Regions from separate parts of the Paenibacillus sp. FSL R5-0345 genome, predicted to be linked through region 1. Evidence: riboswitches for the same ligand, from Rfam matches in the RefSeq annotation. Region 1 holds a riboswitch; the other holds the start of a gene.

Region 1 (18,619 bases):
GTTGGTATACTTCTTTTTTACTCAGTGTCCGGATGTATGTCCTATAACTACGTTTTTGTTATCTCAGACACAGAAGATTTTGGTTGAGGATGGCAGCTTTGGTAAAGATACGGAGTTTGTCTCTATCTCTTTTGATCCGAAGAATGATACTCGGGAAGCTATTAAGACGTTTGCGGACCGTTTTCAGGCGAATTATGATGGATGGTATTTCTTGCGGGGAGATCAGGAAGAAGTTCGTAAGCTGGCGACTGATTCTTTTAAAGTACTAATCGCGGGGAATTCCAAAGAAAATTTCGTACATGCCAACCGTATAGCGTTAGTTGACCGAGACAATCGTCTTCGTGCATTGTATGACGCAGGTGATACGGAGACCGTAACTCCTGAATTTCTTGCGGCTCAGCTGAAGGAATTGGCTCGGGAATAGAACATACCGATACACCAAAGACGCCTTTTTCGAATCCCCCTTTTTGGAAGGGATAACGAAGAAGGCGTTTTTTTAATGAAATATAAGAAAATATAAGTTTCACGCTATATAGAATCCTTAATATTTCTCGTATAAACGCTTATCGTCCTTATAAGGACGATAAGCGTTTATGCTTGTTTCAGCTTAAAAAGGAAGGGGTTCAGGATAGATGATGAAATCTTCCAATCCAGCTTTCTCAAGCTGAGTGATATTGTATTCATCGGGCGTACCCTCCACCCCAGCATATCCGCGACGAGTATAGATGTGACCGGCATCGGGGAAAGCATCACGGAGAACACTGCGTATTTTTTTGCCAGAAGAGTCGTTATCCAGATAAAGGTACACTTCTCCATCCCCTACTTGTTGCCGAAGGGACTCTAATTTAAGTGTATTTAATGTGCCAAAGGTACATAGGATTTCTACTTCCGGTACCAGCACACGCCGTAATCTGCTACGATCGTTTTTGCCTTCGACAATAATCGTAATGGACATTAACTGAAAATCACCTCCGGAAATGGGCCCCAAGCTTCAGACTCATTATAGTTTACCGAAGGATCGTCATTTTTAACAACCGTTTCTGCAGGAAAGTCTTCATTCCCCGGGAAATGTCGTAAAAACAAAGAATCATGCGGCTCGCCCGTTCCATTTGGAAGTGAGGTCAGATAGTTTCCCTGTATTGTTAGGCGGAAGCAGAAGCAACGCGACCATGAGCAGTAGAAAGGCTATGAAGTAAGGTGAAACGAATCCCCTTAGCTGTCCGGCGGCTACGGGTCCAGCGAATGCACCAAGTGACATGGCAATCGACTGCAAGGAGAAGGTCCGACCCATTCGACCAGGGCCGCCTAGACTAATAAAAAGTGATGCCATTGCAGGGAACAACACTCCTTTAGCCGCACCAAGCATAAAGAGAATAGCGGCAGTCGGAATGGTGTGGAATGAAGCGAGTGCAAAGAAGCAGATGGCCATTCCCAATAATGCCGCTGCAATTCTTCCTCCCGGAGAAAGACGGTTCAGGAAGAGCATGCTGAGCGTTACCAAAGCACCTAAACTAAGGAGTGACAGTAGGATGCCTGTGGAAAGAATGCTGTTACTGCCTGTTTGAGACAGTGGGAGCTCGAAAAAGAGCACGCCTTGTGAACAGGAAACGAAAAAAGGTAACAGGTAATAACGTTTGGATACGAGATCATCATCTTTCGCCGGAATAGAAGGTTTAGCAGGGATTTTTGGTGACTGCGCTGTGCTTAGCGGGCTTAATGTACGTCTTGAAGGCGCAGGTACACTGAAAAAAGCCATGACTCCTGTTGCGATAAGCAGCCATCCAAGTGTGGTGAAGGTGCCAGAGTAGCCGGCTTTTGCTACAATAAAAGCTCCCGCTGCAGGGGATACAACTGAAGCTAAAGTATGAACGATACCATGTCCGGACATATATTTACCTTGCTCTGTGGCATCCGATGACAATGAAGCCAGCAGTGTCATACATGCTGGAGAGAGGAAGGCGAGGACGAATCCACTCGCTGCTCTTAGCATTAGCAGATGCCATGGAAGCTGCACATGAGCCTGCAGCAGTAAAATAGCTCCCGCAGCGACAAGGCTGAAGACGATGTAGCGGCGGGAACCGTTGCGATCGACGAGTACGCCTGCAAGTAGATTGCCGGGAAGGTGGGTCAATGAGTACATGCCCATCATCCAGCCAATAAAGGTGGGTCCCGCACCAAGAGAGATGGCAAAGGGTGTAAGGACAGGATACTGAGCATGTAAATCGAAGAAAGCCAGAAAGAGAAATAAGTATAGCCACAGCGCAGTTTTCACAGGGAAACACCTCCAAGAGCCACCTACAGCACAAGTTAACGCAGGACGGCTTAATAATGAAGAACAAAATTAAAGCACTACTTGTACTTTACGTGGGACAGAGAGGGCTTATACCGCTTTTTTAAATCGTTTAGTAGGGTATACCTTTCGCGGAGGGTGGAACCATGAATTATGATGGGCATTCATGTATAATAATTAATATTGGCGTTATGTCTATGGGAAGTGAGAATCCTTAGGACGAAATTAGGTGATAGGGGTGTTGTGAGGTTGATGGATCCAGAGGTATGGTCACAGTTTATAAGGGAAAATTGGCTAGTTATTGTTATTGCGCTTGTCCTGCTGTTTGCGGTTGTTAATTTGGTCAAAACCGTTCTGAAATGGGCGATTGTCATTGTTATCGTTGTAGGTTTATTCATCTATAGTGGTGTTACAATGGACCAAATTGGTAACGCTGTGAATAAGGTGGCGGATGGAACAGTAAGTACGCTAAAGAAGGAAGCGCAAGAGGTTATGCTTAAAGAAGCGCAGGATGCGAAGTATACTTCAAATGGAGATGGGACATTTACGATCACAACCCCAAATATTGAAGTGAAGGGCGCAGCGGGTGAAGATAAAGTAGAGGTTACTTTCCGTGGCGTTAGTCTTGGGAAGTGGAGTGTTACAGATACGACAAAAACATTTATCGAGGAAGCCCAAAAACATAAGTGATAGGCTTGAACTCAAAAAATATAACAGCCGAGCAAGCAGGCGACTGAAAGGAGTGAGCGGATATGATAAACGGATGGATGGCTAGTGTGAGTGATGCTAATATCATCTCCATCGCCCTCCTGCTGGTTGTAGTCTTCTCACTATTGCAAGGCTGGAGCAGAGGCTTCTCAAGTGCCACCGGAAGATTATTTGGACTGCTGGGAACAGGATTATTTACTATAGTATCTTTGGTACTAGCTATCCCAGCTGCGGCTTACCTGAATCCTTATGTAGAGAATTGGGCGTCGGGGATTAGTTTGCCTGATACGAAGCTTACCCAGTTGCAGCAAATTTATTATACGGCGGTGTCTGTGCTATCGGAATCCCCGCTAGTTCGGTTTCTGCTGTTACTCCTGATTTCTTATATGTTGATTCGTATGCTCCTGGGATTGTTATCCATGTTGCTTCCTTTTCCGCAATTACGGCGTACTAAGAAATTTAAAGATAGAAAGATTACGCAAGTAAGCCGAATGGGAGGAGCAATTGTTGGATTAATTATCGGCTTAACTCGTAGTCTGGTAATTGTTCTTGCTCTTTTTATCTGTGTCGGATTAAATCCAGAGAGTGGGTTTAGTCATTATGTGGAGTCATCTCCAATCTATAGTCAAAGTGCTGCCGCTGTATTTGAACCTATTGTTGGGGAGACCGTGCAGAAGAAGCTCCCTATCCTGACGAAGACCGTTGCAGCTGAGATGAATGATATTCTTCGCAGAAAATATGAGGTTATTGATCACGAAATTCCTCAGGATATTATAGGAGCAGCAGAAGACATTGCTGGACAAGCGCAGGGCGAAGAAAAAAAAGCCAGACTTCTCTATGATTGGGTAGGTTCGCGTGTAACTTACGATTATGCCAAAGCTGATAATTATTTGCAAAACAAGGTCTGGCATGAACAGACACCACAGGATACATTCGACACTCGGCAAGGGGTGTGTATAGACTATGCCCGATTGTACGCAGTGATGGCCCGTTCACAGGGCTTACAAGTACGGGTTGTAACAGGCCAAGGGTATGACGGACGTGGCGGTTATGGTGCACATGCTTGGAATGAAGTATATATAAGTGATCGGCAAGCGTGGATCCCATTGGATCCGACTTGGGCGAGCAGTGGAGATTGGTTCAATCCGAAGGACTTTGATGAAACTCATATAAGGGAGAACGCCCTCTGAGTGAGGGCGCTGAACTCCTTGGGTGTGGTACAATAAACTCAAGTTACAACAGCTCTACCTTAAATGCGAGTGTTATGCTTACAATAAGCAGCTTAGAAATCACCTTCATCATGAGAGCAATGTCGCAGGTAACGGTGTGTCAGACATTAAATATAAGAAAGTATAAGGTTTACGCTATACTTTATGTCTTATATTTCTCGCTTAAACACTTACCATCCTTATAAAGATGAAGAAGGCGTTTATGCTTGTAGAAGGGGAGAAAGCTGGTGAGCTTGTTTGGTAAGCTGCCCCCGCCTAAGGACGGGATATCTTCAAGAAATTCTGTAGGTCTGAGACTGAATATTTTTTTCTTTGGCACTTTTTTTGTTTTTTGCATTATTATTGTTCGTCTTGCAGGTTTGCAATTTACTGAGGGAGCACTGTTGTCTGAAGAAGAAACGAATCGGGAAACGAAAATTGTTCCGCTCGCAGCGTTGCGTGGGATTATTTTTGCTGCCGAAGGAGAGCAGATTGCCTTTTCAACACCTACGGAATCACTTTACCTTACATTAACTAAGGATTACACAGCTAGAACAACAGATAAAGTAACAGGGGAATCCTCATTTACGGAGAAGGCGAAGAACAAGTCTAATGCGCTTGCGGCAAGACTTGCGGCTGATTTTGCTAAATATGGAGATCCCAATGCACCTAAGCTTACTCAGAAAGATATCTTGGATTTATTAGATTTAGATTTCAAGAAATATTTAGGGTATGTACCGCGGCGAATTAAGACTGGATTAGTTCCAAAAGAAATAGCCTATTTCATGGAGCATAAGGACGATTATCCGGGACTTAGCATCGTGGAGGAAAGTCTTCGTCATTACGATAAAGACACGGTGGCGGTTCAAACGGTCGGCTTTGGGAAGCCTTTCAAATCGACTGAAGATATAGCGCTATACAAGAATATTCGTAGTGCTATGAAAAAAGATGCTTCGCCTGGCCTTATGTATAAAGCAGAAGAATACGTGGGATTTGACGGTCTGGAAATGCAGTATCAACGAGAGCTGCGAGGAGAAAATGGTTATCAGGTCATTTCGATAACCCCTCAGAATATGGCTGAGAAGGTTGAACAGAACGTTGCTCCTGTAAAAGGTAATAATATTTGGATGACCATTAATAAGAAGATCCAGATGAAGACAGAACAAGCTATATTGGATCAGATCAAATGGCTACATGCCAATGCTGTTCAAGGTGAGACACATCCGGATGCTTTAACAGGATACGCCGTAGCAATGGAAGTGGAGACTGGAAATATCGTCGCTATGGCAAGCATGCCGGATTACGATTCGAATGTGTGGACCAAAGATTCCTTACCAACTACTGTTTGGAATAAAATCATGAATAACCATCTAAACGGTACAATTACTTCAAATTCGTCTGGTAGATCAGGTCATGATTTTAGTTCACTTGTGTTTATGGGATCTACGATTAAGCCATTAAGTGTGTTAATTGGTTTGAACGAAGGTTTTTTTAATACATCAACAACTTACACAGATGTGGGCATTACCTATTTCGGTAAGGATAATAAATCTTCCGTAAGAAATTCATCGGGTCACGTATATGGTTCACTACGTCCAGCAAAGGCGATTACAGATTCCTCTAACGTATTTATGGTCGATATGGTGGGCAAACAGCTTTACAAGAAATATCCGGGGGATAAAGGCATTGAGGTTTGGGACGAATATATGAAAGAGTTCGGATTGGGTGTATCTACGAAAAGTGGACTCCCAGGTGAATCACCGGGCCAGATTAACTACACTGATCTTAAGGCCGCAGGCAGTTCGCAGGCTGCTCTGATCTATGCTTCTTTTGGCCAACAAGGCAGCTATACTACACTACAGCTTGCCCAGTATGCAGCTACCCTTGCTAATGAAGGGGTGCGTATTAAGCCTCAGCTCGTTAGTAAGATTACGGATGCGCAAGGTAAGGTGGTTAAGGAATTTCAAAGAGAAGTGCTTAATAAGGTAACGTTTAACAAATCCTACTGGAAAGAGATCAAACAGGGGATGAGTAGTAAAGTTAGTGCCTTTGATGATTTTCCTTATGATTTTGCACGTAAGACAGGTACCTCTGAAAAAACAGACAGAAAAAATATAAACCGCGATAATGGGGTGTTTATTGCCTTTGCCCCGCGAGAAAATCCGAAGCTGGCCGTAGCGGTTGTTATACCTGAAGGCGGCTTTGGCTCCAACAGCGCTGCTCCGGTGGCTCGAAAGATTTTTGACGCCTACGATTGGGAGTACGGGCTCGATGGTGTGCCAAAAAAGAATGTAACTCCTGTGACAGAACCCATTCAAGAATAACAGGCTTATTTCAAATAAAAACGCCTTCGGCGTCCCTAAAGGACGGTAAGCGTTTATGCGAAAAATATAAGGATAATGTATAACGTGAAACTTATAGTTTCTTATATTTTAGAGAAAAAGGAGAGAAATATACTGTGAGTTTTTTCCGTAAGCAGGCCTCACCTCCAGATGAGACCAGCAGTAAAAGTTCCATAGGCCTGCGACTCAACGTGTTTTTCTTTAGCACGTTCGTTATATTTTGCGTAATTATTATACGCCTGGCTGTGTTGCAGTTCGTGGAAGGCCCGACTTTAACCGAAGTGGAGACAAGCAGAGATACCAAAAATGTACCTCTTGCATCCATGAGAGGTGTAATTTATGCTGCTGAAGGTGAGAAGTTAGCGTACTCTACGCCGGTACAATCGCTGTATATTACACTCAATAAGGAGTATACCGCGAAACAAACAGATAAAATTACCGGTAAAACTACGTTGACCCCGGAAGCTAAAGCCAAGTCAGATGCATTGGCGGCGAAGCTGGTAGCTGATTTCAATAAATATGGCGATCCAAATGCTGAAAAGATGACAGAAGAAGATGTTATTGAAGCGCTGGATTTATATTTCCGCAAATCACTCGGCTTTATGGCACGGCGGATTAAGGCTGATCTGACTACTCAGGAAGTAGCCTATTTCATGGAACATAAGGGTGAATATCCGGGTCTTGAAATTGTCGAGGAAAGCATTCGTCATTACGATAAAGATACGGTTGCCGTACAGACGATAGGGTATATCAAGCCTTTTAAATCAGCAAACAGCCTTAATATTTATAAGAATATCTTAAATGCTATGAAGAACAATCCAGAGCCAGGACTAACGTACAAAGATGATGAATTTGTCGGATTTGACGGTCTGGAGCTACAGTATCAGAGAGAGCTTCGGGGACAAAATGGGTATCAAGAAATTTCTGTAAATCCACAGAATATGGCTGAGAAAGTCGAACGAGTTGTCCCTCCTGTGAAAGGTAACGACGTTTGGACAACGATTAATAAGAATATCCAGATGAAGACAGAGCAGGCCATTATGGATCAGATTAAGTGGCTGCATTCCAATCCTGTACAGGGTAAAACGCATCCTAATGCATTAACGGGTTACGCTGTGGCGATGGAAGTCGATACGGGAAATATCGTCAGTATGGCGAGTATGCCGGACTACGATACGAATATTTGGACATCAGGCTCCTTATCTACAGATGTCTGGAACAGTATTATGGACAACTACCAGAACGGTACCATTAACCCGATTTCTTCAGGAACTTCAGGGAATGGACTAAGATCAGTGCTGCTTCTAGGTTCAACTATTAAACCGTTAAGTGTACTCGTGGGTCTGAATGAAGGTCTATTTACACCTTCAACCTACTACTCAGATAAAGGCTTTGCGACTTTTGGTAAAACAGGTCATGAAACCAAGGTAAGAAACTCTGGAGGACATGTCTACGGTTCTATGGACCCTGCAAGAGCGATTGAGAAGTCCTCGAATGCGTTCATGGTTGATATGGTCGGTAAAAGATTATATGAGAAGTATAAGAGTAAGGGGATAGATGTCTGGGATAAGTATATGAAAGAGTTTGGTCTTGGTGTATCCACGGGAAGTGGTCTGCCAAATGAATTCTTAGGACAGATTAACTATACCAATATAGAGGCTGCGGGTAGTGCACAAGCGGCACTTGTATATGCTTCTTTCGGTCAACAAGGTAGTTATACAGTGTTGCAGCTTGCGCAATACGTAGCTACACTTGCTAACGAAGGACAGCGGATCAAACCTCAACTCGTTAGCAAGATTACAGATGCTGATGGAAAAGTAGTCAAGGAGTTCGGTCGTGAGGTACTGGATGAAGTAACAGCCTTCGATAAATCCTATTGGAAAGAAATACAACAGGGTATGCGAAGCGAAGTTAGTGCTTTTTCTGATTTCCCTTATGATTTTGCTCGTAAGACAGGAACATCACAGCAAGTGGCTAAGGGTCAAATTCGCGATAATGGTGTATTTATTGCTTATGCTCCACGTAATAACCCTAAGCTGGCAGTGGCCGTAGTCATTCCTGAGGGTGGCTTTGGTTCCCAAAGTGCTGCGCCTGTAGCACGCAAAATTTTCGATGCTTATGATTGGGAATACGGGCTTGATGGTGTTCCGAAGAAGAGCCTTCAGTCAGGTAATAATGTCAATGACCCTGCGAAGGAGGGAACGGCTACAGGTACCGAATAACTCTGACCCTAAGGTGAATATGGAATAAAAAATAAACAGCTGCTCTTTAGAGAGCATACAAGAATGGAGGGGTGGCAATGACTGCCAAATACCGCCTGCTTGCTTTGGATATGGATGGAACCTTACTGAATGATGAACAAATTATTACACCTACAACGGTGGAATGGCTTCAAAAGGCGGTCGACGCAGGCGTTCATGTCTGTCTGTCGACAGGCCGGGCTTTTACAAGTGCATTTCCATATGCAGAGCAGCTTGGACTAGGAACACCAATGATTACTGTGAATGGCAGTGAGGTGTGGCGAGCGCCGCACGAAATTTATCGCCGGTCGCTGATGGACCCTATGCTAGTAAAACAGATGTATGAACTTGCGAAGGAAGATGACATTTGGTTCTGGGCCTATTCTACGGAAAAGGTTCATAAACAGGATAACTGGGATGGGGATGTAACGGGCAGAGAATGGCTTAAATTCGGTTATCACACCGAAGATGATGAGCTTCGTCATAAGCTGCTGCTTCGCCTTCAAGATATGGGTGGACTGGAGATTACGAACTCCTCCCCGCATAATCTAGAGATTAATCCTCTAGGTGTGAATAAGGCGACCGGAATCAAGGAAGTCTGTAAGCTGCTCGGGCTAGAAATGTCCCAAGTTATAGCAGTTGGCGATAGCCTCAACGACCTTGCGGCGATTCAGCAGGCAGGGCTTGGGGTCGCTATGGGCAACGCTCAGGAGACGGTTAAAGAAGAGGCTGACGCTGTGGTGGCTTCTAATAATAATGATGGTATCGCTGAAGTTGTCCAAAAGTATATTTTTAATGAAGTGGTAACCTCTTTAGGCAGCCAATAATAAAGAATTGCTATATTCGAAGTGAATCCATAGAGCATATTTGCTATTAGGGGGTTAAGTATTGACGATCCTGGGTTGGATTCTTATTATTGCTTTATTCGCCGTAGGACTGGCCGGGGCTGTGTATCCGATATTGCCAGGTGCACTAGCGATTTATCTTGGCTTTTTCGTATATGGCTGGTTCTTCTCTTTCGAGCCTTTTGGTGTTTGGTTCTGGATCATTCAAACGCTGATCGTTGTAGTACTATTTATTGCTGATTATGTTGTAGGGGCGTGGGGCGTTAAGAAATTTGGCGGCTCACGTTCATCCATTATCGGAAGTACGATTGGGCTAATCCTTGGTCCATTTGTAATTCCAGCCTTTGGACTTATTATTGGTCCGTTTTTGGGTGCCTTTATAGGAGAATTGATCGTGGGTTCTTCACCAGCTAAAGCTGCCAAAGTAAGTGTAGGATCAATACTTGGGTTGTTTAGTAGTACTGTTGTCAAAATTGTGCTACAAATTATTATGGTCGTCCTCTTTTTTATTTGGGTCGTCCGGTTTTAATTTTAACAGTGAAGAAGGGGAAATGGTTTGTCCAAGAAAGAGTCTTTCGTAAAAGGCACGCTTATCCTTGCTGCAGCAGCTTTGGTGGCAAGGGTACTCGGGCTTGTTCAGCGGGTGCCGCTGGATCATATTTTTGATGATGTGGGGAGAGCATCATTTGGGGTATCGAACAATATCTATTTAATGCTGCTCACCGTGGCTACAGCAGGTATTCCAAGTACGCTCAGTAAAATGGTCTCCGAGCGGTACGCTCTGAATCGTCCTGAAGAGGCGAGACAAGTGTATCATGCAGCATTGCTGTTTTCAGTAGCAGCAGGGGTAATCATGACTGCCTTGCTGTACATAGGCGCTCCGTTCTATGCGACACATATTGCTGATGTACCTGAATCAGCGATGGCAGTTAGGGCTATTGCACCTGCGCTTTTACTTTTTCCGGCAATTGCCATGATGCGTGGATATTTTCAAGGGCGTAACAATATGATGGCTGGTGGTATTTCACAGATTGTAGAGCAGTTCGCTCGCGTACTAGTCGCTATTTTACTAGCTTATATTCTATTACAGCAGGGATATAACAATACAACTATAGCTGCGGGAGCATCCTTCGGTAGCGTAATTGGTAGTATTGCAGCATTTGGTGTCATGATTTATTTTGCAATCAAGCTGCGCCGAGAGGATAAACAGCAAGGATTAAATTACAATACCACTCAAAAATTGCCGATTTGGGGAATTTACAAAGATATTTTCACACTATCGATTCCGATCGTGCTCTCCTCACTTACGATTCCAGTAGTGAATGTAATTGATACTTCTTTGGCTGTACCGCTGCTTATTGATCAGATGGGTAGAGAGAGTGCAACAGCAGCTTTGGGTATACTAACCACACGTGCTCAAAGTGTGGCCGGAATTCCACCGGTTCTAGCCATTGCGCTAGGTACCTCGCTGATTCCGATCATTTCAGCTGCTTATGCCCGTCGTGATGAGGGACACTTGAAGAAGCAAATTACACTTGCTTTGCGGATTTCTATTCTGACAGGGATGCCAATTGTGTTGGCACTTGTGGCAGCAGCCTATTCTGTAAACGGGTTATTGTTCAGCAGCTTGGACGGAAGCGGAATTGTGGCGATGCTTACGATTGGAACGATCTTTCAGATCACCATGATGACAACGAACTCCATCTTGCTCGGTATGGGCAAATCACGCATTTCAATGTATTATGTGCTAGTGGGTATTATTGTTAAATTAGTAGCAAGCTTCTTACTAAGTAAGGTATTTGGGATATACGGGATTATCGGCGCAACAGCACTTTGTTTCGTAGTCATTACTATTCTTAATTTACGAATGCTAAAATCCATTGTACCTTTCGAAATTATGGGTAAACGGTGGGGCGGCTTTGGAATTGCGGTTCTTGTGTCCGGAGGTATTGGTTTTGGTTTGAACCAAGCTGGAATTCTGTTAACGGATCTAATGCCTGCACGTCTGGCGTTTCTGATCACTTGTCTTGTTGTAGGGGCTGCAGTTGTTGTTATTTACCTGGTATTGCTAATTGTACTGGGCGTGCTTACTAAACAGGAAATCTCCAGTTATCCGCGTGCACTGCAAAAATTGTTGAATCCGCTGATGAAATTACAGCCTGCGCGTGTTCGTATGAGAGAATAGGTTTGACTTCTGCATGACATTTTGCTTCACTTAAAGAATAGAAATTTGACAGATATGGAAGAAAGGACGGAACAAACTATGGACAAAATAAGTTCTCCTGGTGAATTTCAGGTAGCCATTCAATCTCCACGCTTAACAGTAGCCATCTTCAAGGCGGACTGGTGCTCGGATTGTAAGTTTATCGATCCTTTTATCCCTGAGGTAGAGCAAGCCTATGCAGATCGTTTAACGCTGGTTGAGGTTGACGTTGATGCTGTAGGTGATGTTAGTCAGGAACAAAATATTATGGGGATTCCAAGCTTCGTCGCGTATTCCGATGGACGTGAATTGGTTAGATTCGTTAATAAATTACGTAAATCCCGCGAGGAAATTGAGAATTTCCTGGATAAAGCGGTTCAAGTGCATCAAAGTCTTCAACAGTAATTCCGGAAAACCACCGCTTTCGCCTGTTTGAGCAAAAGCGGTGGTTTTTTTAAAATGCTTCTTCATTACTAAAAACTGCGGGTGATATTTTTTGACGACAAATCAGTTGAAATGGCTTAGTTATCTTACTTGCCTTATCATGTTCCTAGCCGTACTAGGGGGAGCAGTAGTAACGAAGACTGGATCGGGATTGGAATGCGGAAATGAATGGCCGCTCTGTCATGGCAAATTAATTCCTGCTTATACTGTAGGTTCGATGATTGAATACACTCATCGTTTGTTTAGCGGATTGGCTGGTTTATTGTCACTTGCTTCGATGTTTGCTTTTTGGCGTTATGCGCGAAATCGCCGGGACTTGTTGGTCTATGCATTTATGACTTTGTTGTTTGTAATTGTACAAGGTGGTATGGGAGCGCTTGCAGTAATTAAATCCCAATCTGCTGCTGTGATGGCACTGCATATGGGTTTTTCCTTGATCGCTTTTTCTAGTTCTCTGATGCTTGCACTTGGAACAAAAAGACGGCATGAAGCAGGCGATTATGATTACGATCAAAAGATGGAGATTCAGAAGAAGCCTGTTAGCAAAGCTTTCCGCAATTTAACCTGTTTTACGGCCTTATATTCCTATGTTGTCGTTTATATTGGAGCCTTTGTTAGTCATACAGATTCACGCGGTGGATGTTCTGGCTGGCCGCTCTGCAACGGTGAATGGGTGCCTGAGCTTTCCGGGGGAGTCGGTATTGTTTTTACACACCGGATTGCGGCTTTGATCTTATTTATTCTTACCGCGGTGCTTGGACATTTAGCTTTTTGGAAACATAAGGATTACCCCGAGCTAAGAGCTCTTGGCGTAGCGGCTGTTCTGCTGTGCTTGATGCAGGTATTTAGTGGAGCTGCAGTTGTTTACACATTAGATAATGAAAGATTGTACATATTTGCCGCTTTGGCTCATATTTTGTTGATTGCTTGTTTGTTTGGTGTTTTATGTTATATGAGCGTAAGAGTCTGGCAGCTGAGTAGCGCGAGAAATGTCGTTGTTGAAAAAAATCCAACGAACCCAATGACACCGTTGTAACCCCTTGGTAGAAAGTTCCCTTCGCGGATAGAGTCGCTTTACCTGCGGAATAATAAAGTGGAAATCGGTATATCGTGGTGCTGGACAAAACTTTAGGAGGACTGGATATGCTGCGGGTTATACTTGGAGAGCCGCCTCGAAAGAACAGCGGTGTATTGGCTGATGCGATGGAGAATATGGCCACTTTTGCAGCTTTACTGCGCAAGGAAATGAACGCCCATGAGGATAATGACCACGAATACCGCAAGCTGGAGATTTGGACACGTGGGTTGATCTCCTCATTGGATGAATTGGAGCAAAGCTGGTTCGCTGCAGCTTTTTACCGAAAATCGGTAATCGCCGGTTATATGGATGATATGTCACCAGTGGAACAAGGCGATTATGCGCGGTATGTTTATTTTTATAAAGATGGATTTATTCGTGTGTTCTCTCTTCTGGACAAGCTTGGAACGGTGCTGAATCATTTCTATGACCTCAAAACTTCCAAATTAAAAACGCACTTTTCTTATTTTACAGTGCTGCGTCAACTTCAACTATTGAATGTGCATCCAGCATTAGCGGATCAATTGGAACAGATCAAGAACTCTTATCGTGATCCACTGGAGAATCTACGCAAGCGCAGAAATGCTGAAATTCATTATATGAATTCTGAAATGCAGGATGATTTATGGCAGCGACATCAAGGCTTGCATGACAAAATTCAGCTTGAGGATTTAGATAGCCATCTAGAGGATTTAAAGCAATCCCTCGAAATGAACTGTAAGACGTTAATCGCAGCATATAGCTACAGCAATGAGCAGTTGCGTAAGGAAATAAGCAAGCCAAATCGGGTAAAATCATAAGCGTTCAATATATTTCCTTTTGACAAAAAACAAGAAACTTACTATACTTATGCTTGCATTAAAGTCTATACAAATTCAAACATAAATTTCATACTCTATATCTTATCGAGAGTGGCGGAGGGATAGGCCCGATGAAGCCCGGCAACCGATTTGTATACAGCGCGATAAGCGTTATGTACAAATGTCATGGTGCTAATTCCTACAATGACGCAAGGCTTGTGGTCGTTGGCAGATGAGAAGGCATTGTCTAAATAAACACACAGAGCCTCTTGCGATCTGCATCGATCGTCGGAGGTTTTTTTTGTATGGAATAAGTGAAATATAAAGGGGGCGATGATCGTTGATTAATCTAAAAGGAATAACAAAGGTATATGGAAAAGGCAGCCATGCGGCCACAGCACTTTCCGGATTGAATCTGTCTATCGAGAAAGGTGAAATATTCGGAGTCATTGGGCATTCAGGGGCGGGAAAAAGCACATTGATCCGTTGCATTAATTTGTTGGAGCGCCCGACAGAAGGGGAAGTTTGGGTCGATGGTATTGAACTAACTAAGCTTACCCAAGGTCAGCTGCAGGAACAGCGGCGCAAAATTGGGATGATTTTTCAACATTTCAATCTGCTATCATCTGCGACAGTGTACGATAATATTGCTTTTCCTCTGCGACTCACAGGCACTTCGAGAGCAGCTATTGATACAAAAGTAAAAGACTTGCTTGCCCTAGTAGGGCTTGAAGAACACCGGGATAAATATCCATCTCAGTTATCAGGAGGGCAAAAGCAACGGGTCGGCATCGCACGGGCACTTGCCAGCGATCCTGATGTGCTGCTATGTGACGAGGCAACCTCTGCGCTTGATCCACAAACGACAGACTCTATCCTTAAGCTATTGCTCGATATTAATAAACGGTTCCATCTGACTATTGTGCTGATCACTCACGAAATGCACGTGATTCAGAGTATCTGCGATCGTGTTGCGGTTATTCATGGTGGTGGTATCGTTGAGCAAGGTAAAGTTACGGAGGTATTCTTAAAGCCGCAGCATGAAGTTACTCGCGATTTCATCCGTAGTGAGTCACAGAATGAGGGACCCCTTCGTACGGCGCTTGACGCTGCTGCTGGGGACAACTCTCAGGCCGTCAAAATTACTTTTTTCGGAGAAAAGACCTACGGCTCCGCACTTTCCAATGTAGTACGAGAAACAGGTGTTAGCTTTGCCATTTTGCACGGCACCATTTCAACGATTAAAGACGTACCTTATGGACAAATGATTGTAAGGTTCGAGGGTCCAGCTGAAGCGATTGCTGTGACAATAGCCGAACTAACCGCTCAAGGTCTTGAAGTGGAGGTGATTTCGTAATGAATTTCGCAGACTTAAACTGGCAAGAAATGATGGATGCTACGGTTGCTACCTTGCAAATGTTAATATTTTCCGGAATGTTCACAATTATTCTTGGTTTACCACTCGGAATTCTATTGTATTTATGGGGAAGATCGAATAGTATAGTAATCAGAGTAATTTACTCGGTCTTATCATTCGTTGTAAACATCTTACGATCCGTACCGTTTATCATTTTGATGGTAGCATTAATTCCATTTAGCAAAGCCGTTGTTGGAACTTCTATCGGAGTACTCGGTACGATCCCACCGCTGGTAATTGGTGCAGCTCCATTCTTTGCTCGCTTGGTGGAAACGGCGTTAAGAGAAGTAGATCGCGGAGTAATCGAAGCGGCGCAAGGGATGGGAGCATCTACGAATCAGATCGTTTTGCGCGTTCTTTTGCCAGAGGCTCGTCCAGGTCTGCTCGCTGGAGTTACGATCACACTGGTCACACTGGTTTCCTATACGGCAATGTCTGGGATGGTAGGCGGCGGTGGTCTAGGGGATCTAGCAATCCGTTACGGATATTACCGTTATGAGAAGGAAGTTATGATTATCTCAGTAGTCTTGATGGTCATACTGGTGCAATTGCTACAAATGGCCGGTGATCGGCTAGTACGACATTTCACACGGAAATAAGGTACGTCCATATATAGCCTTATTCATACAAATACCAAGGATAAGAGGGGGATTTAAAATGAAAAAATTACTACTTACTTTTTTTAGTCTGACACTGGTTGTGGTGCTGGCTGCTTGCGGCAATAACAATAATGCTTCTAACTCGGCTGCCACTAGTGCGCCAGACAACGGTGCTGCAAATGGATCAACTACAGAACCAGTGAAATTGGTGGTCGGTGCTTCACCTGTTCCACACGCAGAGATTCTAAAAGCTATTGCTCCATTGCTTGAAGCTCAAGGAATTACTTTGGAAATCAAAGAATTTACTGACTATGTTCAACCAAACGTTCAGCTTTCAGAGAAGAACCTGGATGCTAACTTCTTCCAACATCAGCCTTACCTAGATGACCAGAATCAAAAGAACGGTTCGGATCTAGTATCCGTAACAGCTGTTCATGTTGAACCTTTTGGTGCTTATTCCAAAAAAATCAAATCCATCGACGAATTGGCTGATGGTGCGAAAGTTGCCATCCCGAATGATGCTACAAACGGTGGTCGTGCACTAATCCTGCTTGCCAAAAATGGACTGATTTCTTTGAAAGATGATACCAACATCACATCTACCCAAGCAGATATCACTGAAAATAAGAAAAACCTTAAAATCATCGAGCTAGATGCTGCAATGTTAGGTCGTCAATTAGATGAAGTGGATCTTGCATTGATTAACACTAACTATGCTTTGGAAGCTGATCTGGTTCCTACTAAAGATGCTTTGTTCATCGAGGGTACGGATTCCCCTTATGCTAACATCCTCGTAGCTCGTCCTGATAATAAAGATTCCGATGCAATCAAAAAGCTTGCCGCTGCACTGAATTCTCCAGAAGCGAAAGCGTTCATTGAAGAGCAGTACAAAGGCTCGATCATTCCAGCATTTTAAGACAGAGAGCTAGCTTACTCTCTAATTACAGCATAAAACCCGCTGCCTAATGGCATGCGGGTTTTATGCTGTATGTTGTAGGAGAAGGGTAAATCCACTATAATAAGAAAATCCCGATCTCCTGAAGAGGAAGATCGGGAATGATATTGAATGGGATTAGAATACTTGCATAACTTCTTGTACGCCTTCTACTTCTTCAAGAAGAGCGCGTTCAATCCCGGCTTTCAAGGTGATCGTGGAGCTTGGGCAGCTGCCGCAGGCACCCATAAGTTTCAACTTAACGATGCCGTCTTCTACATCAACTAGTTCAACGTCGCCGCCATCGCGTTGTAGGAACGGACGAAGCTTATCCAGCACTTCCAATACTTCATCATACATTTCGGTGCTTTGTGCATTCTCACTCATTTCTCAATCACTCCTTTCGTAAGTTCATTATAGTACAAAAAGTTAAAAAATAAAATGGTTAGGCGGAACAGGGAGATCATCATGAGACCAATTATTGAATTTTGTGCCAGTAACATGGGTCACGGAACAGACAAACTAATGCATAAGCTGGAAGAAAATCCCGATTACGATGTAATCGAATACGGATGCCTGAACAATTGTGGGGAATGTTATTTAACACCTTTCGCCATGGTCGAAGGAGACATCGTTGCAGCAGATACTGTTGACGAGCTAGAAGAAAAGATTTCTGCCAAAATCAAAGAGCTAGAGGCTTGGTTCAATATAGACCTTGACTAAGTAGTCGCGCAACATATAATTTATTTTTAAAAATAAAGGGCTGCTCTTTTCCGTTATAAATACGGAATAGAGCAGCCCTTAGGTTTATCCTAAAGTGCGTTTCGACATCCAGAGCACACCGCTCTTGAGAATACGTGGAACCCGTCCTTTAACGGAGCGTTGGCCCATCAGACCAAATCCAGCTTTCTTGCCTAGTGAGCCTAAGGTACCCTTCAGACGAATAGCATGAAGCTTAGGGGTCTCGCCGCGCCATAAGGCTTGAATTACCTGAGCAACCTGCTCACCCTGCGCTCCTGCAGCTTGTGCGCTTGGAGCGAATGGCAGGCTGGCACAGTCGCCAATCACATACACTTCCGGATAATCAGGTATACGATAATACTCGTCCAGAATGATCCGTCCTCCACGATCCTTCGGTACTGTTAATTCCTGAACAACCTTCACGGGTTGAATCCCTGCTGTCCATACCGTAACATCTGAAAGAATTTCTTCTGTACCGTTAAAAAGCGCATCTTTCTCAACGTGGGATACAGAGACACGTCCCAGCGTCTGTACTTGATGGTGATGAAACCATTCTTCCACGTACTGTGACAGCTTTGCCGGAAAAGCAGACAAGACACGTTCACCGCGATCCAGAATAGCAATATTAAGATCTGGTCGGCTCTCCCGAAGCTCTGCCGCCAATTCCACTCCACTTAGTCCACCGCCAACAATGTTTATCGTTCCATAAGGCTTCACATCGTTTAAGCGTTGATAAGTCTCCCGAGTCCCTGCAAAGGTCTGGATACTGC
Region 2 (13,942 bases), 3.0 Mb from region 1:
TAAAGGAAACGAGGATCGTGATAAAGAAATTGAAGCCCAGTTAGCATTTGTGAAAAGGTTAGAGGAAAACAAATATGTCAGTAGTCTAATTACTATAGCTTACCTCACTCCTGATGCTCATAGTCGCTTGGATGACATCAAAAAGACAGAATCAGATGTGGATCTTTATTATAGTGATGAAACGAAGGAAACAGGAATAGTTAACATTGTAACGATGGTTGGTTACAGTTTAGGGGCAGATGGGGAGATTGAAGAATCCCGAGAAGAAATAGAAGAGTATTATGAAATATGGAAAGAGAAAAGAATAGAAAGCTTTGAACAAAGAGGGGGATTGTAATGGCTGATCCTGATATTCTTTCAGAGATTGAGTTAAAGCAAATCTCCCAGATTGTTTATTTAGATATATTAGATAATAAAGACCTTGGGAAAATATATACACGTAAGAACGACAAAATCACTCTCGGCGAAGTTCTCAGTTTCTACTCTACACCCGAAGGTCAGCGGCAATTAAAAGAGCGCTTTCCCAACGATCTTAACGGAGTTAAAGAATACGACCAGTGGATTGTTCTCATAGAGCAGATGAATAAACCTCCATATAAGAATTGGGAGATTTCCAATATCGTCTCTCATAATAAAAAAGAGGAATCAGGCTTTGTTGCATTTACAGTGGATACCCTTAACGGAGAAAAGGTAGCTGCGTTCCGGGGTAGTGAACCTATGGAAAACCCACTTTACCGCAATGACTGGAAAAATAACGGGACAACGGCGTACTCCATTGAAGCTATGCAGCAAACGGAAGCGAGAGAGTATATGAAAAGCTTTAAGACCGACGGCAGTTATGATTTATATTTGACCGGGCATTCGCTAGGAGGCAACCTGGCTTTATATTCTTCCTTTATTCTGTCGGAGGATCTGCGTAAACACCTCATTTCGGCTTCAACCTTTAATGCTCCGGGATTTAATGGAGATGTACTAGACAAGTTCAAATCGAATATTGATGAAATGAATGAAAAAGGGCAAATCAAAGAGTTCAGGAATAAATATGACATCGTACCGGCCTTATTCCTAAATCCCTCGGCAGGTATTTATATAGATACTGAATCTGAACGGGATGACGTACTGGCTCATCACTCCTTACTCTCACTGAAGACCAATGGAAACAACACCTTTCTACTTTCGGATTCCCAGACACGGGGTTTAGTTCCTAACCTCGTGCATAATATTACGGTTGGTTTGGAGGTCATCCCTGATTTTCTGAAGGAGAGTTTGGTTGAAGGGGTGTTCAAAGTACTGGATGGGGAAGTGGATTTACGGCCATTAGCGATTGCAGGAATAACGGTAGTTGGAGTATTACTGGCGACTGTTGGGCCTGTTGCAGTTGTTACTGCGGCGATTACTACAGCGTTAGCTGTACTCGTTGGTACTATAAAAGCATTGATTGCGCTTTATATAATCGGTTTTGTCATTGACAGTGTCATTCCCTGGATTAAGCAAAAGGTGGAAGACATCAAGGAGAGAGTGGTTTCCTTTTATAATCAAAGTGTTGAATTTGTAACGAATATGGTTACAGAAGCTGTCCGAGTCACTAATCTAATCGGTGAAAGAATTGCGGAGTTTTCACAAAAGGTAAAACAAGCAGTCTCTGATGTTATGACAAAAATGAAAGATGGCTTCAACCGGTTTGTGGATAACACTATTCAATATGTAAAAGCCCAGAAGGAATATTGGATCGGTGTAAAAGACAAAGCGATGAAGAAAATGGGAGATATATTCCAAAGTGTAAAAGCTAAAATCAAGAAAACCAAGGATGAATTTATCGCTGGCGCTCGTACGATTAAAGATTCAGCAATCAGCAAAGTTAAATCGACCATTACAAAAACTATAACGAAAATTGCAGTTGCATCCGCCAGTGTCATACAAGGAGCCAAGATTTTGGCGAATATGGATAAACTGGAGAGTCTGCAGAAAAGCCTGGTGCGTAAGGAGGAGAGCATTGCTGAAATCGTCGAAAGGATATTGTCTATAGCTTCTGGAGTAAGTTCTAATGTGGGCAGAGCTTATAGTGAATCTTATGTGCAAGCCCAATTAAGAGAGTTGCAGCGTATAAGCAATGAAGTTAGGACACAAAAAAATCTTGTAACAACAGCAATTCATAGCAAAACCGCAGGCCTAAAATACACGATAACAAAATATCGGGACATCGAATCCAAGATTGTTGCGGCTGCCCGTGCAAGTACTAATACAATGCGTCTGAACTAAGCAATAGCCAACTAAATTGAGAGGAGCAGTTATATGAAAAAAATAATGAGTTCGCTGGTTGTATTATTTATGGTTGTCCTGTTCTCTTCGAGTTTTACGGGGTTAGCCGCAAGTCTTCCATTGAGGGTAGTAGTTAATGGAGAAAAGGTGATTTTTCCAGATGCCCAGCCTTTTATTGATGCGCAGCAAAGAGTTCAGCTTCCAGTTCGTTTTATAAGTGAAGCTCTTGGAGCTGAGGTGTTATGGGACAGTAAGGCTAAAAAAGCGACAATTTCGCTTGAAGGCAAAACCATGGGTGTCTATATCGGGAAAAAGAGCTATGAGCTTAATGGAACGACGAAGCAAATGGATACGGCTGCACTGTTTAAGCAATCAAGAACGTTTGTCCCGCTTCGTTTTGTATATGAAGGGCTCGGTGTAAACGTGAAATGGGATGATGCCGTGAAGACGGTTTATATTACTACTCCGGGGAATGAGCCTCCTACGAGTACTCCAGAAACAGGGAATTCAAGTGAACCAAAAGTAGCAACGGTTGAAGGTTTTAAAATTCCATACACTGAGTTAGGACCAAATAGGGAACCTGTCTATATTTCAAATTCTAAACTCACAGTGTTTGGTAGTTCTGAGCCAGCAGAGGGTAAATACCTTTTCCAAATCACAGTTCAATATGAAGTTAAAGATGCTGATCCTGTGCAAGCAGCTAATGAGGCAGAAGAAATTCTAAAACAAAAGATTGAAAGTAATGTGGTGGATTCTATTATGGAGTATGTAAGATCTAAAAGAGAAAGAGTGGATGTATTACCAATAAAGGAATTCTCAGATAAAAACTTTAAAGTTATAGTGCAATCTAAGGAGTGGGGGAGTGTACATCTTTCCATATGGAGGAAATAGGATTTATGAATAGATATGAAAATATTATGAGATAGGTGAATATATGAAAAAATCTATGCGTATTTTTGCGATAATCGTATTATTATTTCAATCTATTAATACTTTTGTTTTCTCAGAGGAAGCGATAGACGATCCTTTGGAGAGCTTACCTAAAACACCAGAGGAAGTTATAAAATATATTAATAATGATATGGAAAATATATATGGCTGGCCTGATTATTACCCAGTTAAAGTAGGTAGCAGGGACCTAAGAAAAGATTTACTTCAAAAAAGTATTGATTCTAACCGTAATAATTATGAAATAGTTTACGGAGAGCCTCATTACTGGTTGGAACATAGTAAAATGCATGCCTTCTCTGGTTATTCAAAAGATGGCGAGGATGTCTCAGCGGAAGGCGCGCCCTGGTATGCAGGTTGGAGTGGAAAGCAGATACAAGATTTCAATATGGTTCATCGTCCATGGAAAAATGAAAAAGTTAAAGAGTTGTACAATATTACAGAGAATAATTTCGATGATTATAGCAATAAGAAAAGTGAATATCTAAAAGATTCTAATGGAACTTTTGAAAAATCCATTATCGATGGATTAAATAGAGATTACGCTGAAAAAACATACGCTGAATTCATCTATAACAATCAAAACAGTACACTTAAAGGCAGTCCTGTGTATACAAGGGATGCGACTCCGTCTAAGGGTGGTCATTGGATAGATTATGTACATGTCCTGCAACCGCCTACATATCTGTCATGGGGATCGGGTCGTATCTACATTGAGGGTTCTAACGGAAATATCACTTACTTAGGCATTCCTATCGCTCCTTTTATTTTGCAGGTAAATGACTTATCCCCTCATTTCGAAACGATGCCAACCGGCGCATTAGAGGGACAAGAGGTAACTGTTGGGATTAGACTCAGATCCAGTTTCGCTACCCAGAAAACAACAGATTTTGCTTGGAAGATTACGAGTAACGGGAAGGAAATTCCCGTAAAATACCACGGCCATGCGTCAACGTTGGCTGGTGAAATTAAGCTTGCAGCTAATGCGGCGGACAATATTCTTTACGCGACATTTACTATGCCAGATGGGGATGTGAACATACGATTTAATCTGAACAGTCAAAAGTCACCTAAGGAAGTTTTGTACGAAAATAATGAGCTTTATGGATGGATTCAGAAGGTCCCCGCGATGCCAACGACCAAAGGCTCTTTTGATCTGGATTACAATGTGTTATCAAAAAAAGTGAACTTCGGTTTAGCTGATGGCGCTGCTATAAAAGCTGTTTTACAGCCGCCCTATGCTAATTTCACTTGGAGTGGGAATGCTACAGGTGCTTTGGAAGTTACTAATAATACGGATGCGATCTATCGCTATTTTCGAGTGGAGAACAATCCCGCTGTGAATGATGCTGCCAGTACAATAGCGAGAAAACCTGACATCATTGCTAGCTTGCAGCGCCCTGATTTTGGTGATGATCCGGTTAATGGCAAATGGTATAGTAATCCAGCTCCGTACACACCTAATCAGAAGTCAGGAAATATAAGTTTCCAAGGTACTGTAAGCAGAAATTATACCCGTGATTATGAGGTTTGCAGCACCAGTAAGAACGCGGCAGGCCAAGACGTTGAATCTTGTAAAACATATACGACGAGCGGCAGCACCTCGGCTCCGTTTACACCCGGGCAAGACGTCAAAACCATTCGGACCTATATTTATAATGGGCTCGAACAAATCGCGCCGAAGTTATACAAGAATTCAATAGACAAAAATGAAGCAGATTCGTTAATCAGAAAGCTACTCTGGACAAGTGAACCTTACAACTATAATGTAATTCGCTGGATGGCTCATGAAGATGAGAATAAGATCTTGCAGGACTGGACGAAGGTTAAGGGTAAATTCGAACGTATCTTTACACAACAGGCAAGCGGAGATGTCGGCTGGAAGGTAGAGAATAGCATGGCTCAAGCTTATAAGAAGGCCAGAGATACCGCAAAAAAAATGCTTAACAACAAATCTGCTTACGACACTGCCGTGTTTGCAACTGATAAACAACTGCAAGGCTATGATTATCCAATTAAATCGGGGTATTATTTTAATCCAGTTGGAACCTATACCTTTACGCTGGAGACAGTGATGTTTAAGGACACGGATAAAGACACCGTGGATCATAAGGAGCTTGTTGAAGACCTTACGAATTCATTCCGCTATGAAACTGATCTTATGTATATTAATAAGGAGAAGGTTGCGGTTAATCTGCGGAATGAGCCGCTCAGCAAAAACGGTAATAACTTTGCGAGAAAGCCAGCAGCATTATCAGTAGAGAATGACACGGGTGTGAATAATGAGAAATTGCTGACGGTTGAGAAAGGCTTTACTAAAGAGGTAGAAGAAATTCCATATTCACAGGATAGAGAAAGTGATAAAGGCACCCATGAATTCTGGAAAAATATCCTGGAAGGTTACTCGCAGTCTAGCACACTGGGTAGCTTCAACAATTTCAAATACCGTGAATATGTAGGCTTGAATCAGCATATGTACAAGATCACGGAGAAGTCTACAGTAACAATTACGATTAACAAAGACAAACTCCCTGTCTATACTACAGCTGAAATGCCAGACGGTAAGTACTATGTCAAGGCTTGGCTGGCAGATGTGGAGCTGTCCAAGAGTACCAATGCCTACAAATCATTAGGCAAATTAAACGGCATTAAGCCGCTGGATCAGATTGAGGTTACGGTAAAAGGCTCCATGTTCGATGACTTGAATAACTAAAGGACAGACACCCCTCATGCAAAGTTGCATGGAGGGTGTTTTTATTAAATTGTAAGACAAATAAGTTTCACGCTATACATTATCCTTATATTTCTCGCTTAAACGCTTATCGTCCTTATAAGGATGCCGAAGGCGTTTATACTTGTTGTGATAGCGCTTCATTCGACGTATAATTAGGACTGGTGATTGCTTTTTTAAATGATATTATTCATTTTTGTATGGGTATTGTATTTACTTCTAACTAGAGAAAGGGAGATCATTGCTGTGAAGCTATTGGGAGCGATTGAAGCAGGAGGAACAAAGTTTGTATGTGGGATTGGTTATGAGGACGGTACCATTGTTGACCGAGTTAGCTTTCCGACAACTACACCGGAAGAAACGATGGGACTAGTAATAGATTATTTTAAAGAGAAGAATGTAGAAGCTTTCGGAATCGGATCTTTTGGACCCATTGATCCTGTGCTGGACAGCCCTACTTATGGTTACATAACAACGACACCAAAACCTCATTGGGGACAATATAATCTGGTAGGCACCATGGCTGAGCAATTTAACGTTCCGATCGGCTTTGACACGGATGTGAATGGTGCGGCGCTTGCAGAGAGTAAGTGGGGAGCAGCTAAAGGTCTGGACAGCTGTCTGTATATTACGGTTGGGACAGGCATTGGAGCAGGAGCGGTTGTTGGCGGCCAGATGGTCCATGGATTGTCTCACCCTGAGATGGGACATATTCTAGTTCGTAGACATCCAGAAGATACGTTTGAAGGTTACTGTCCATATCATGGCGATTGTCTTGAAGGATTAGCCGCAGGTCCGGGGATCGGCAAACGCTGGGGACAACCGGCAGGCGACCTTCCGGTGGATCATCCGGCATGGGAGATGGAAGCGCACTATCTTGCGCATGCACTCATGAATTATGTACTGATTCTGTCTCCGCAAAAAATCGTCATGGGCGGTGGTGTTATGAAGCAAAGCCACTTATTTCCGTTAATTCGTACCAAGCTGCAAGAGCTATTGAACGGTTATGTACAGCATCCATCGCTTAATGTCGACATTGATAATTATGTTGTGTCACCAGGTCTTGGAGATAATGCTGGGCTTGCTGGAGCGATTGGACTGGCTACATTAGCTCTAGCTAGAAGCTAGTATAAAAAGACATTGACTGTTCGGTAATATATGGTATTCTAGGATCTAACAGTATAGCATTTAATGAGGAAGCACCTCTTTCACGTTTATCGTGAGAGAGGTGCTTTTTTTGCGTTTCGGGGTCTACTTGAGAAAGGATTTGTTCGGTCCGAAGGAGGCTCTGCCCGGGTAGTTATTGTGCTTACTGTAAGTTGAGAAAGGTAGGGATGAATATGCAAATTGTATTTATGAACCGTTTATCCAGAATATCTGGAGTGGATCAAGAGATGTACGCCCAGCTGTGGATTGGAGAGGAAGAGGGGATCTGGAGTTTGGGCTGGCGCGATTTTTCAGGGGGGGAGAATTACATCGAGAATTTATGGTATGAAGGTGGTTCTTGGAATGAAATGCTCTGTGTATACAGGCATGAGCTAGCGGTGAAGATGGGAGATGGCTATCGACCCTTAATCGATGGGATATTCCACGAGGAGGATAGTCTTACTGGACGGAATCAGGAGCAACTGAAGCTTCAATATTACAGCGAACATCATGGGAATGAGGTTATTTATGAGGAATTATGTGCTTGGCGCCGTGGAAAAGCTTCGAGTGAACGCAAGGCGCCCTATATTCTCGCCAGTAATCGTCTGTTGCGCTTGTTAAGCACGTTTCTACCGCATACGCCAGAGGAGCTGTTACAAATTCCAGGTGTAGGAGAAGGTAAGGTAGCACAGTTTGGGACCGATTGGCTGGCTATAACGACTGTGGCGGCAAGGGAGCATTCCTTTCCTCTAAATTGGGTTCAAGAAGTAATTGAAGAGGAGTCTTTTGTAAATTGGCTTTATAAACAGAAAGAGGTCAAATATAAGAAGCAGCTTGAACGACTGCGCTTACGGCGGATTTTACTGCAGGGGATCGAGAATGGATTGGGTTTGGAACAGCTTAAGGTGAATAGTGGAGTGAACCGGCGTGAACTGATTGAAGTGGTAGAGGAACTAGAAAGAGAAGGTTATTCCGTTGAGAAGCTGATCCATGTAGAGCTTGGAAATATGCCACAGAATGAGCAAGAAGCGGTATGGAATGCATATGTGGAGCTCGGGGATCTCTTTCTAAAACCGGTGTTAAATAAAGTTTATGGAGAGGGGTTTTCTGCTGCTGATGGATTGGATATTTATTATGAGCGCCTGCGATTGATCCGCATCCGTTTCCGTCGAGAGCAAACGCATAAAGTGGGCATGGCGACCAGCTTTTAAATTTGCGCATACCAAAAAGACGAAGGCTTCCTTATACCTTACGGTTACAGGGCCTTCGTCTTGCTTATTCGTCCGGTTCGTTTCATAGCCATTCCTTCTTGCGGAAAACATACAGCATCCCACAGCCTAACGTTAACATAACGCCTATAACGCCATAATAGCCATATTTCGTATGAAGCTCGGGCATATGATCAAAGTTCATACCGTAGATTCCGGTAATTACGGTCAGAGGCATGAATATTGTTGTGATCGCAGTAAACACTCTCATAATTTCATTCGCGCGATTGGCGATACTGGATTGGTAGGCCTCTCGTAAGTTGCCCATGAGATCGCGATACGTCTCAAAGGTTTCAGATATTTTAACCGCATTTTCATAAATGTCGCTAAAATATTTCTGCAACTGATCATCAATCAGACGGAGGTCTTTTTTATTTAGGGTATTGATTACTTCTTTTTGTGGTCCCAGCATTTTCTTCAACCATAGAATTTCACTTCGCAGACCGATAATCTCACTTAGATGAGATTTCTTGGTATGCATTAGGATATCCTCTTCAAGCTTCTCAATTCGAGCTTCAATCCGGTCGCCGACGGAAAAATAGTTATCCACGACAAGGTCAATAAGTAAGTAAAGGAACATATCCGGTTCGCTTACCTCTTGCTCCCAGAGCATAGGCTTTAGGATTCGAAGTTCATTGATCTTTTGTTTCGTTACAGTGATGATGTAATGTCTTCCAAGGAATACATTGAGCGCCCGTAGGAAAATTTCTTCATCATCAAAGCGGATGCTATTTACAACTATAAAGTAGTGGCTTTCGTATATTTCGATCTTCGGACGCTGATCCTCTTCGCTAAGGCAATCCTCAACAGCAAGATCATGTAGGTTGAACAAAGGCTGAAGCAGCTCTAAATCCTCTACATCGGCGTCAATCCAATAGAACCCTTCCGTTGGGGGTGTCAGTGTTTCATCAATTTCATCAATAGGTGTAAAAACCCCTGCATTCACCAGCCGGATTTTCATCTGATTTCACTCCTCCTATCCCCAGGTCTTCACCAGGGACTGCTAAATTAAGCACAGAGAAAAAAATCAGCTTGGCCGGCGTTACATCAATACATAGGGCCAAATGACGTTTCGAGGGCATGAAGAAGAACTGCTCCCGCCGCCGGCAAGCTGATGATTATCCTGTGTGGTTGCTCATTCTGTACACTAATTTGCGAGCTCGGGTCGCCTTCCATTCTTCTTCTCACCTCTTCTTTTCGTTCAGGTATGAAATACTTGTCTAGTATAACAACGGAGTATGCCTCTTTCAAGCAAATTTATTGTGATTTTGAGGCTTCTTCAGCATTGTATGGACTTGACGAAAAGGAGGTTCATGATTTAAAGTGAATTTTAAAGTAATTTAATTGAATACAGCTAAATCTTATCAAGAGCAGGTGGAGGGACTAGCCCTATGAAACCCGGCAACCGGCGTGTAAACGCACGGTGCTAATTCTTGCGGAACTTCTGCAGACGTCTAATCGTCTTCAGGAACATTCTGGCAGATGAGAGAGGCGCATATGACTGTAGATATGACCTTTCTCGATTTCCGAGGAAGGTCTTTTTATTGTTCAGCAAGCCGCATTGCGGCAAAACAACTAAATTCAGCTAAGGAGTGGAAAGACAATGCCAATTAAAATTCCCGACAGTTTACCGGCGAAAGAAGTACTATCCGGAGAAAATATTTTTGTGATGGACGAAAGTCAGGCTTTCCATCAGGATATCCGTCCACTACGGATTGCTATTCTGAACCTCATGCCGACTAAAGAGACGACAGAGACTCAATTGCTGCGTTTAATTGGAAATTCGCCACTACAAGTTGATGTTACGCTATTGCATCCACGATCCCATATTTCCAAAAATACTTCTGCTGAACATTTGAAGAGCTTTTACAAAACCTTTGACGAGATCAGTCACCGCCGTTTGGATGGCCTAATCGTTACAGGTGCTCCTGTAGAGCAAATGGAGTTCGAGGAAGTATCGTATTGGGAAGAGCTGAAAGAGATTTTTGAATGGAGCAAGGATAATGTGACCTCAACCATGCATATTTGTTGGGCGGCACAGGCAGGCTTATATCATCATTTTGGTGTTCGTAAAGTGGCATTGCCTGAGAAATGCTTTGGCGTCTTCGCTCATACGATAAATCAAAATAACATTAAATTGTTGCGCGGCTTTGACGAGGTATTCCATGTACCACACTCCCGTCATACCGACGTCTCCCGTGAAGATATTGAGAATAATCCAGATCTGCAGATTCTGGCTGAATCCGAAGAAGCTGGTATGTATCTAGTGGCTACAAATGACGGTAAACAAATATTTGTGACCGGACATTCCGAATATGATCCTCTATCCTTGAAATGGGAATATGACCGTGATGTGACTAGAGGGATGGAGATGGCTTTGCCAAAACATTACTTCCCTAAAGATGATCCTGAACGTACACCTCCAGCAGTATGGCGTGCGCATGCCAATTTATTATTCTCTAACTGGCTCAATTACTATGTATATCAAGAAACGCCTTATGATATCGACCCGATTGTTTATTAATAACAGCGCTACAATATAAATTAGGAGGCATTAATCATGGATGACAAACTTAGGATTGAAAGTAGACTGGCTCAAATAGGTTCTCTAGAAGATCCAGCCACAGGAGCAATTAATTTTCCGATTTATAATGCAACGGCATTTCGTCATCCAAAACTCGGTCAGAGCACAGGGTTTGATTATAGCCGCACCAAGAGTCCGACCCGTTCGGTGCTTGAGAATGCAGCTGCGGAACTTGAATCTGGAGATGCAGGGTTTGCTTGTAGCTCAGGGATGGCAGCTATTCAAACGATTCTTACCTTGTTCGCTCAAGGCGACCATCTGATCGTTTCGCTGGATCTTTACGGCGGTACCTATCGTTTGTTGGAACGGATTATGTCCAAGTTCGGAATCACTGCTTCTTATGTAGACACGAATGATTTGGATGCACTGGAAGCTTCGCGTCGTCCCAACACGAAAGCTGTATTTATTGAAACGCCAACGAACCCACTGATGATGATCACGGATATTGAAGCCGTGTGTACTTGGGCACGTCACCATGGGCTGCTTAGCATTGTAGATAATACGCTGCTGACTCCGTTTTTCCAACGTCCTATAGAATTAGGTGCGGATATTGTAGTTCATAGCGCTACTAAGTATTTGGGTGGTCATAATGATGTGCTGGCAGGCTTAATTGTATCCAAGGGTGTAGAATTATCAGCTGAAATAGCAATTCTACATAACTCTATCGGTGCTGTTCTCGGACCAACAGACAGTTATCAGTTGATGAGAGGCTTGAAGACGTTGGCTCTGCGTATGGAGCGCCACGAGAGCAATGCACTAGCGATTGCCGACTACTTGTTAGAGCATCCAGCAATTGCGGAAGTGTTCCATCCAGGACTGCCAGATCATCCGGGGCATGAAATCCAGAATCGTCAATCTTCAGGAAATACCGGTATTTTTTCTTTCAAATTAAAAGATGCCAGATACGTAGAGCCTCTTCTTCGTCATATTCGTCTTATCGCATTCGCAGAGAGTCTGGGCGGCGTAGAGTCACTAATGACATATCCGGCTGTACAAACACATGCTGATATTCCTGTGGAGATTCGAAATGCTGTGGGTGTAGATGATCGTTTGCTGCGCTTCTCTGTCGGTATTGAGCATGCAGAGGATTTGATTGCTGATCTTGGCCACGCACTAGAGGCGGCACGGGCTGAAATTGAGTCGAAATAACTGGGATATACTTTTAATCAGGAGTTAGTGGAGAAATAGAGTATAAACTAGCAGTATCGCTTAGTGCGATGCTGCTTTTCTTCTGGATGGGATTTTACGAAGAATGTAAAAGCATTTTTCAAGCTGTTCAGATTGTGATACGATGAGGAAATGAACTGTTCATTTGTATGAGAAAGGGTTGTCATCTTGAAAGGAGACAACGTCTTTTCTTCCTGTTATTTTGTGATTCTACCAATACCCCTAAGGGTTTAAAAGGAGGATGCGAACGATGAGTGCGATAGATCTTATTTTGGACAAAGCCCTACGGGGTGAACGTCTCCAATTGGAAGATACCATCCGACTGTTCGAGAGCAACGAAATTGAGAAAATGGGTGCTGCTGCAAACACCATAATGGAACGCTGGCATCCGGACCCGATGGCCACGTTTGTAATTGGTCGTAATATTAACTATACGAATGTATGTGATGTTTACTGTCGCTTTTGCGCATTTTATCGTAGACCGGGCTCTGATGAGGGCTATGTACTGCCGGATGAGACGATTTACCAAAAAATCGCTGAGACCATCGCTGTAAATGGTACAGAAATACTAATGCAAGGTGGAACGAACCCTAATCTTCCTTTCAGCTATTATACAGATATCCTTCGCGGTATTAAGCAACGTTTCCCTGAGATTACAATGCATTCCTTCTCACCAGCAGAGATTATGAAGATGAAGGAAGTATCTGGATTATCGCTCGAGGAAGTAGTACGTGAAATTCATGCTGCTGGTCTGGATTCTTTACCAGGCGGGGGAGCAGAGATTCTCGATGACCGTACACGCCGCAAGATCAGTCGTCTTAAAGGCTCATGGCGCGAGTGGATGGACGTAATGCAGACAGCGCATAAGATCGGTATGAATACAACGGCTACAATGGTCATTGGACTTGGAGAGAGTATGGAAGAACGGGCACTGCACTTACTTCGTGTGCGTGAGGCTCAGGACGAGTGTATTGCTAATAAATATGATTCAGAGGGTTTCTTGGCCTTTATCTCTTGGACATTCCAACCGGACAATACCAACCTGAAGCTGGATAGACAAACGCCTGAGGAATATCTGAAGACGGTAGCGATTAGTCGCCTTGTTCTAGACAACATCAAGAACTTCCAGTCCTCTTGGGTAACTATGGGACCAGAGGTCGGCAAGCTTTCCCTTCAATACGGCTGCAATGATTTCGGCAGTACGATGATTGAAGAGAACGTAGTATCTTCTGCAGGTGCAACTTACAAGGTTAACATCGAGTCGATTACTCAATTGATCCGCGAAGCGGGCAAAATCCCGGCACAGCGGAATACTCGCTACGATATTCTGCGCGTGTTCGATGATGCTAATGCGAAGATTGATAATGATTTCATCATGCAGAACTAATACCAATTTCATACGGTTACATTTATCGCTTGTTTGTCGTTCATCTTCTTAATTGGATGAATGATAAACAAGCGTTTTTTGTTGTGGAGCTGATTCTAACCGCATTTACCTGTGAACATAAATTCATTATTTTATTACATTTCTGTATACACATTATTATCCAAAAGTGATATCATATTCATATCAAATGAATATCTTTTGGGGGTGCTTTTATGAAGGAGAAAATGCTTCGTCCTGTCAGCGGATTTTGGGTTATCGCATTGATTGCAGTTTGTTTAGCTGGTGGAATTTATGGTGCTGTTCAGGAGTATGTTGCAGTGCCAGTTATTCTGTTCGTTGTAGCTGGGGTTCTATGTACCAGTATTACGGTTGTACAGCCCAATAAGTCGGTCGTTGTTACCTTTTTCGGGCAATATGTAGGGACTATTGCAACGAGTGGATTGTTCGCAGTC

What was found. Region 1 has a riboswitch for S-adenosylmethionine ahead of R50345_RS24980 (methionine ABC transporter ATP-binding protein). Riboswitches for the same ligand answer to the same signal wherever they lie in the genome.
Region 2: linked by a shared signal. The riboswitch ahead of metA (homoserine O-acetyltransferase MetA) and the one ahead of R50345_RS24980 (methionine ABC transporter ATP-binding protein) in region 1 are both predicted to bind S-adenosylmethionine.

The regions. Positions count from the first base shown of each region.
Region 1 covers NZ_CP009281.1:5,675,636-5,694,254, reverse strand. Annotated here, with positions in the region: gene R50345_RS25045 (SCO family protein) at 1-424, shown strand, start outside; gene R50345_RS25040 (DNA primase) at 608-955, opposite strand; gene R50345_RS25035 (MFS transporter) at 1,088-2,272, opposite strand; gene R50345_RS25030 (hypothetical protein) at 2,543-2,980, shown strand; gene R50345_RS25025 (transglutaminase domain-containing protein) at 3,043-4,188, shown strand; gene R50345_RS25020 (peptidoglycan D,D-transpeptidase FtsI family protein) at 4,455-6,530, shown strand; gene R50345_RS25015 (peptidoglycan D,D-transpeptidase FtsI family protein) at 6,665-8,770, shown strand; gene R50345_RS25010 (Cof-type HAD-IIB family hydrolase) at 8,848-9,615, shown strand; gene R50345_RS25005 (DUF456 domain-containing protein) at 9,677-10,162, shown strand; gene R50345_RS25000 (putative polysaccharide biosynthesis protein) at 10,190-11,818, shown strand; gene R50345_RS24995 (thioredoxin family protein) at 11,897-12,241, shown strand; gene R50345_RS24990 (COX15/CtaA family protein) at 12,333-13,316, shown strand; gene R50345_RS24985 (Cthe_2314 family HEPN domain-containing protein) at 13,424-14,158, shown strand; SAM riboswitch class I at 14,258-14,397, shown strand; gene R50345_RS24980 (methionine ABC transporter ATP-binding protein) at 14,499-15,515, shown strand; gene R50345_RS24975 (methionine ABC transporter permease) at 15,515-16,174, shown strand; gene R50345_RS24970 (MetQ/NlpA family ABC transporter substrate-binding protein) at 16,233-17,090, shown strand; gene R50345_RS24965 (NifU family protein) at 17,247-17,495, opposite strand; gene R50345_RS24960 (YuzB family protein) at 17,577-17,831, shown strand; gene R50345_RS24955 (NAD(P)/FAD-dependent oxidoreductase) at 17,916-18,619, opposite strand, start outside.
Region 2 covers NZ_CP009281.1:1,880,306-1,894,247, forward strand. Annotated here, with positions in the region: gene R50345_RS08255 (hypothetical protein) at 1-337, shown strand, start outside; gene R50345_RS08260 (Mbeg1-like protein) at 337-2,259, shown strand; gene R50345_RS08265 (copper amine oxidase N-terminal domain-containing protein) at 2,293-3,150, shown strand; gene R50345_RS08270 (hypothetical protein) at 3,194-5,920, shown strand; gene R50345_RS08275 (ROK family protein) at 6,185-7,066, shown strand; gene R50345_RS08280 (HRDC domain-containing protein) at 7,279-8,295, shown strand; gene corA (magnesium/cobalt transporter CorA) at 8,378-9,313, opposite strand; SAM riboswitch class I at 9,711-9,841, shown strand; gene metA (homoserine O-acetyltransferase MetA) at 9,956-10,876, shown strand; gene R50345_RS08295 (aminotransferase class I/II-fold pyridoxal phosphate-dependent enzyme) at 10,913-12,085, shown strand; gene mqnC (cyclic dehypoxanthinyl futalosine synthase) at 12,354-13,490, shown strand; gene R50345_RS08305 (SPFH domain-containing protein) at 13,703-13,942, shown strand, end outside.